DNA from 3 places in the Pseudoalteromonas sp. PSi26 genome. Region 2 is predicted to be linked to each of the others. Evidence: predicted binding sites of a transcription regulator. Region 2 holds the regulator's gene; each other region holds the start of a gene.
What was found. Region 2 encodes FliA, which starts transcription of late flagellar genes. Its sites were predicted from a motif close to CTAAAGNTNNNNNNNNNNNNGCCGATA; they were not measured.
Positions count from the first base shown of each region.

Region 1: the regulator FliA is predicted to act here: its motif matches at 1,011-1,037, upstream of ACFI34_RS06845 (VC2046/SO_2500 family protein).
Region 3: the regulator FliA is predicted to act here: its motif matches at 935-961, upstream of ACFI34_RS18125 (DUF5610 domain-containing protein).

Region 1 is NZ_JBHNYT010000005.1:55,701-57,973, forward strand. It holds gene ACFI34_RS06830 (M48 family metallopeptidase) at 1-635, shown strand, start outside; tRNA gene ACFI34_RS06835 (tRNA-Tyr) at 741-825, opposite strand; tRNA gene ACFI34_RS06840 (tRNA-Tyr) at 875-959, opposite strand; gene ACFI34_RS06845 (VC2046/SO_2500 family protein) at 1,072-1,599, shown strand; gene ACFI34_RS06850 (DUF6172 family protein) at 1,795-2,097, shown strand.
Region 2 is NZ_JBHNYT010000002.1:305,813-308,085, reverse strand. It holds gene ACFI34_RS03470 (protein phosphatase CheZ) at 1-170, opposite strand, end outside; gene cheY (chemotaxis response regulator CheY) at 189-572, opposite strand; gene ACFI34_RS03460 (RNA polymerase sigma factor FliA) at 612-1,322, opposite strand; gene ACFI34_RS03455 (MinD/ParA family ATP-binding protein) at 1,349-2,209, opposite strand; gene flhF (flagellar biosynthesis protein FlhF) at 2,202-2,273, opposite strand, start outside.
Region 3 is NZ_JBHNYT010000024.1:1,876-4,148, forward strand. It holds gene ACFI34_RS18125 (DUF5610 domain-containing protein) at 1-905, opposite strand, end outside; gene trmA (tRNA (uridine(54)-C5)-methyltransferase TrmA) at 1,068-2,165, shown strand; gene ACFI34_RS18135 (thiol:disulfide interchange protein DsbA/DsbL) at 2,226-2,273, opposite strand, start outside.

The DNA of each region.
Region 1 (2,273 bases), on a different contig from region 2:
AAATATATAATCAAACAGTAACCGTATACGCACCTCATTATGTGCCGTTAAAACAAATCGATAGTTGGTTACTCGAAAAGCAACATTGGATAGAAACACAATTAAAAAAGCAGCTTAATGTAATAGACACTAAACAGTACCCAATTGAGAACAATAAAATAAAGATTTTTTCTGAGTCGGTTGAATTAATTTTTCGTGAAGGCCCATCATCTGACGTGAAAGAGCATAATAACGCGCTATTTATTACACACTCTAGTCGTGTAAAAAATTATAAAAATAAATATGAGGGTTTAATTAAACGCTATTTAGAAGAAAAGTTAGCGGCTTATGTGGAAATGCGTATTGCTTTTTATTGTGAAAAAATGGAAGAGGCGTTGCCGCAAAAATTAACGTTAGCTGTTTACAAGCGTCGTTGGGGCAGTTGTAACAGTAAGCGAGAATTGTCGTTTAATTTACATTTAATAGGAGCACCTCATAGAATTATTGATTATGTAATAGTGCATGAGCTTGCTCATTTAAGGTATTTAAATCACAGTAAGCAATTTTGGGACAGAGTAGAGATTTTTTATCCAGACTATAAAGCTTCATCCAATTGGTTAAAAACAAACGGCATGAGTTTACAGTGGGTGTTTTAAGCTATTTTGAATATAGGAATATAGGAATATAGGAATATAGGAATATAGGAATATAGGAATATAGGAATATAGGAATATAGGAATATAGGAATATAGGAATAGAAGTGGTGGAGGGAGCTGGATTCGAACCAGCGAAGGCTGAGCCGTCAGATTTACAGTCTGATCCCTTTGGCCGCTCGGGAACCCCTCCACACTATTTTTGTTACATTTGGCCCCACTTAACTTAGCGGTAAGAAAAGTGGTGGAGGGAGCTGGATTCGAACCAGCGAAGGCTGAGCCGTCAGATTTACAGTCTGATCCCTTTGGCCGCTCGGGAACCCCTCCAATGCAACGGTGCTGATAATAGCAAAATGTGCCTTTAAGTAAAGAAAAAAGCTAAAGAAAATTTAAATAAAGCCGATAAATATTCATTACTCATTCCAATCGGCTAAAGTCTATGCAAATCGATGATTTGTTAATCACAGAGCAGCAATTAAGTACTCGGTTAAACCAAAGTGTACATGCAGACCGCCGTGGTGAATTTTCATTGCTGTTAGCAATGCTTTCACAAGATGCTTTAGATTTTAGTCAATTTCATTTACCTAAAAGTGGAATTGAAGATAACACAACTCAAGAAGCGCAGTTAAGAGAGCAATTAGGAGCAGGACCAAAGCAGCCATTAGCACCCAGTGAATTTAATATGCTAATTGGGCAGTTTAATGCACAGCGTTTGTCTTTGGTTGGTGAAAATAAAGGCATGGCCGATATAAAGTTAAATCAGTGTTTAAACCCTGAGCCCTTTTCAATTAGAGATGATGTAAACCACATACCCCTACCCATTATAGATAATTGTGAACTTGCTGTGCGCAGGCGTTTACAAAAAGACGAAATAGAAATAGATAATCCAAAAATGGATGTCGCAGGCTTTTATGACGTTCTAACAGACGTAAATCAGCGTGAACCATTACATTTGACGATGGCATAATTTATGATTCCATCAAATAGTGTCTAGTTACACTATCCATCACTGATTAAATTTTACGACTGCACCAAATCCCAATTGACTAAAATTTGATTTAATGTAAAAAAAGCATCCAAAAATTAAATGCAATTGCTATAATGGCTACAAATGGTATGACATGAATGCCGTTATCATTAAACCAAGGTAATTAGGAACGTAATGAAGAAAACATTCACGCTAAATCACGAGAAAATCAAATACCCTCGTATGGTTGATGCTGCAAAGCATGAAGTGAAAAAATATTTGAAAAGAGAGCGCAACAAAACTCTACCAGAAGATGCAGATTATTGGGCATTTGACTGTAAGTTTGGTAAAACGGCTGAAGATGCGCAAGTGGTTCATGTAGCTGAAATCAGCAACTGTATTAGCGATATTGAAAAGCAAGAATTGATGTCTTTTTACTTAGAAATATTGGCAAAACCTGCACAGCGCCAACAGCTAGACCTTGATAACGACGAGTAATAAATAGCGTTTGTGCATATCAAATTATTTAAATGGGCCAATGGCCCATTTTTTATGCCTATAGATTACCTTCAGGCTTTTTCTTTTGAGCTAGCTCAACGTATTTAACATCGTTCTAGGTCTTTAACTGTTGAATTGTTATTAATACTATTTTTTTCTTCAATATTAGCCACTTA
Region 2 (2,273 bases):
TCATGCAATTGACGGGTTAACTTTCCAACTTCAGCAAATATTTCAGATTGCTCCTTAGAAGCAGTATCTAAAATTAACTGATTGGCTTTGTCTTGCTCACCGTTTTCTAGATAAACAACGAGCTGACGAGCTTGTTCTAAAGTTATTTGAGGCGCAGCAAGTGCTGACATAAGCCTCTCCCCCTATCATTAGCCTAAACGTTCAAATACTTTTTCTAATTTAGTTTTGAGTGTTCCAGCAGTAAATGGCTTAACAATATAACCATTAACACCTGCCTGTGCTGCCGCTATAATTTGTTCTTTTTTAGCTTCAGCCGTTACCATCAATACCGGAATGTGTTTAAGCTTATCATCCGCACGTATTGCTCTAAGTAGGTCTATGCCCTGCATTCCTGGCATATTCCAATCGGTAACAACAAAATCAAATACTTGATTTTGTAGCATTGGCAAAGCGGTTGACCCATCGTCTGCTTCTTGAACATTAGTGAAACCTAAGTCACGCAACAGATTTTTAATAATACGTCTCATTGTTGAAAAATCGTCAACAACCAGAATTTTCATGTTTTTATCCAAAACATCCCCCAGTGAGGTCTTAACCTTGTTTACTTACTACTAGTTTATCCAGTCATTGATTTTAGCTTTAAGCTTAATCATCGCCTGACCATGTATTTGACTTACACGCGATTCACTTACATCGAGTATATGCCCTATTTCTTTTAAATTCATTTCATCGTTATAGTACAAAGACAGCACCATTGCATCACGTTCTGGTAAAGATTTTATTGCACCTAATAAAGATTCATTAAACCGCTCATCTTTAACGTTATTAAACGGTTTGTCTAGCGCTAAATCTTGGTCCACTGGACTGATGACATCTTCATCAACACCCAGGTCTTCAATACCTAGTACTTTACTTGCATTTACATCGTTTAGGATATGATGGTACTCATTTAACGAAATTTCAAGTTTTTCAGCAACTTCTATATCTGTCGGCTCACGGTTTAAGCTTTTTTCTAAAAAAGCAATTGTTTCGGCCACCAAACGGCTTTTACGATGCACTGAGCGGGGTGCCCAATCGCCACGTCGCATCTCATCAAGCATTGCTCCACGAATACGAATCCCCGCAAAAGTTTCAAAGCTAGCCCCTTTGGTTGCATCAAAGCTCTTAGATGCTTCAATCAGGCCTATCATGCCTGATTGTATTAAATCGTCCAACTGAACGCTGGCAGGTAAACGCGCTATAAGGTGACATGCCACTTTTTTGACAAGTGATGCATGTTTTTCAACAATCACATTTAAATTTTGTGCTGATTGATATCCCATAACTTTATTCACCAATGTTGTCATAATTAGCCGTTAACTAGTTTCTCTATGAAAAACTCCAAATGACCTGATGGTTGGTTGGGTATTGGCCATTTAACTGCTTTTGTTGCTAGCGCTTGAAACGCAAGTGCCGCAGGCGAATTTGGAAAAAGTTCTACAATAACTTTTTGACGGCGTGTTGCCTTACGCATATTTTCGTCGTAGGGAACCGTTGCAACCAAGTCCATTGATACATCTAAAAAGCGATCGGTTACTTTGGAAAGTTTTGCAAATAACTCTTGCCCTTCACGCATGCTGCGGACCATATTTGCAACAATTTTAAATTTATATACACCATGCTCACGGCTCAATACTTTTATCAGCGCGTAGGCATCTGTTATTGATGTAGGCTCGTCGCATACAACAACCATGACATCTTGTGCTGCGCGGGAAAAACTCAGCACCATGTCAGAAATACCTGCGGCTGTATCGACAATTAAAATATCAAATTCTGTATTTAATTCGCTAAAAGCTCTGATGAGTCCCGCATGCTCTGAAGGCGACAATTCAACCATGCTTTGAGAGCCCGACGTTGCGGGTACAATTTTAATACCTGCGGGGCCTTCAACTAAAATTTCATCAAGTTCGCATTCACCAGATAAAACATGTGATAAGTTACGTTCAACACGTAGTCCTAGCATAACGTCACAGTTTGCTAAGCCTAAATCGGCATCAAGAACCAATACTCTGTTACCTTGCTGGCCTAATGCAATTGCGGTATTAAGAGAAACATTTGTTTTTCCTACTCCACCTTTACCGCCAGTGACAGCGATAACTTTTACGCCGTTGTTATTGTTTTGACTCATTTTGCGCAGGCCACTTGCTTGATCTAATACTGTGTTAATCATACATCCCTACTGTGCTTGGCGCCACTGCTTGGTGCCTTGAATGTTGTGCTTTTGCTCTTTTTAA
Region 3 (2,273 bases), on a different contig from region 2:
GGAGCCGGTTTATTTTCTTCGTAACCCTTTATTGCAGCAACTGTTTTGGTTTGGCGTAAATCCATTGAAAATGCAACAAGTTGTTCATTGCCTAAACTAAGCTCTTGCGCTTCTTCGAATGCCTGCTCTAAATCGCCGCTAAAAAAGGTCTTACTTACGTTTTGTAGGTTTTCCATTAATTCATTAATTGCTTCTTGCTCTTTATCATTAAGGTCGCCGTTAACTGACATTGAAAATGAAAGCTCTCTCGATTGTGATGATTCACTTACGAATGCCTCCCCTCCCTCACCACGCTGATAACTACTAGCAGACTGAGATTTAAACGCATCGGCAAAACTTATTGTTACTTCATCACCTTCTGCGGTTGTGAAACTGTACTGAGCATTATTACTTAAACTTGCGTATTGTGCTTGAGTTACCCCCACACTAGCGGGCATTGGGTTAAACAAATTATCTTCAAACTTATCAAGGCCATTGAAAATGCCTTCTTTTGATTTGTTGATTCCCTCTTGGGTTTCATCGTTCAGAACGCCGGATTCTTTTAACTCATCAACAGCGTCATCAATACCTATTTGAACCCCCTTACGGGCATCACTTAGCATACCTTTTAATTTATCGTCATCGGCACCATCAGCTTTTGCTTTATTAACGGCGCCGGTGACAAAGTCGAGTACATTTTTAACAATTTCTTCAAAATCAAAAAGGGGCTTATCTGCTTTTTTTTCTTGAACTGGCAAACCAAGCTGCTCTGCCATTTTATCACCTAAAACTTTAGCAGCTAATTCTTTACCTCGTTGCTGATAGCTGTCTTGCGGAGACGCGATGGTAGGTTGTTGTACGTCAGCTTTGTTGTTGAATTTGTTTATGTTCTGGCTTGGTATAAAGCCATAATTGCCTATTTTCATGAATCGTCTCCTGAGCATGCGTAGTTTATTATCGGCCAGGGCATAAAAAACTAAAGTAAACCGTGCAAAAAAACATCATTTATTCTAGCCAAAACTAGACAAATGCGAACCGCTCCCTACAATAGCGCCGATAAACAGATCTTAGATAAGGTAGTAACGCGAATGGCAGTTATTAAAATAGATACCACACAGTACCAAGCGCAGTTAAGTGAAAAAGAACAGCGTATAACTTCACAGTTTCAACGTTTTGGTGTGGAGCAGCTAGAAGTATTTAGCTCGGAGCCAATTAACTACCGCCAACGTGCCGAATTTAGAGTATGGCATGATGGAGACGATCTGTTTCATATAATGTTTGATCAGCAAACTAAAGAAAAAATACGCGTTGATAAGTTTGACCCTGCGGCACCGCTTGTTGGTGAAATCATGCAGGTGATGATTGAAAACCTTAAACCATGCGAGGTTTTACGCCGAAAGCTATTTCAAATAGATTACCTGTCTACACTCAGTGGTGAAATTTTAGTGAGCTTGCTTTATCACAAGCCGCTTGATGATGAATGGCTACGTGAAATTAAGTTACTAAAGGCAAAACTGAGTGAAAAATATAAAATAGATTTTATTGGCCGAGCACGTAAGCAGAAAGAAGTGCTAGGTGATGACTTTGTAACAGAGCGATTAACTGTAAATGGCCAAGAACTAGTTTACCAACAAGTAGAGAATAGCTTTACGCAACCTAATGCGAAAGTAAATATAAGCATGCTTGAGTGGGCACAAGATTTATGTAAACCACTTAAAAATGATTTACTAGAGCTTTATTGCGGTAATGGTAATTTTTCTATTGCGCTAGCGGGGTCTTTTAATAAAGTACTCGCAACTGAAATATCTAAATCGTCTGTTCACTCTGCTCAATATAATATTGCTAAAAATAACGTAGAGAACTTAGATATTATACGTATGTCGAGTGAAGAGTTTACTCAAGCGATGAATGGAGAACGTACTTTTTCTCGTCTAGATGGCATTGATTTAAAAAGTTACAATTGCCAAACTATCTTAGTCGACCCGCCACGCGCTGGTATGGATGAATTGACCTGTGATTTAGTGGCCAATTACGAAAATATTATTTACATATCGTGCAACCCTGACACACTGGAACGCGATCTAGATCATTTAACGCGTACTCATAACGTCAAGCGCTTTGCGATATTTGATCAGTTCCCTTATACACATCATATAGAGTCAGGTGTGTATTTGCAGAAAAAATAACTGTGAGTAAAAGTTTACAGTCACAAAAAAGCTCCTATGAAGGAGCTTTTTTGAATTCTGTTACTTACTTGCCAAGTAATTAATTAATTTGCTGATATCTTCAGGTGC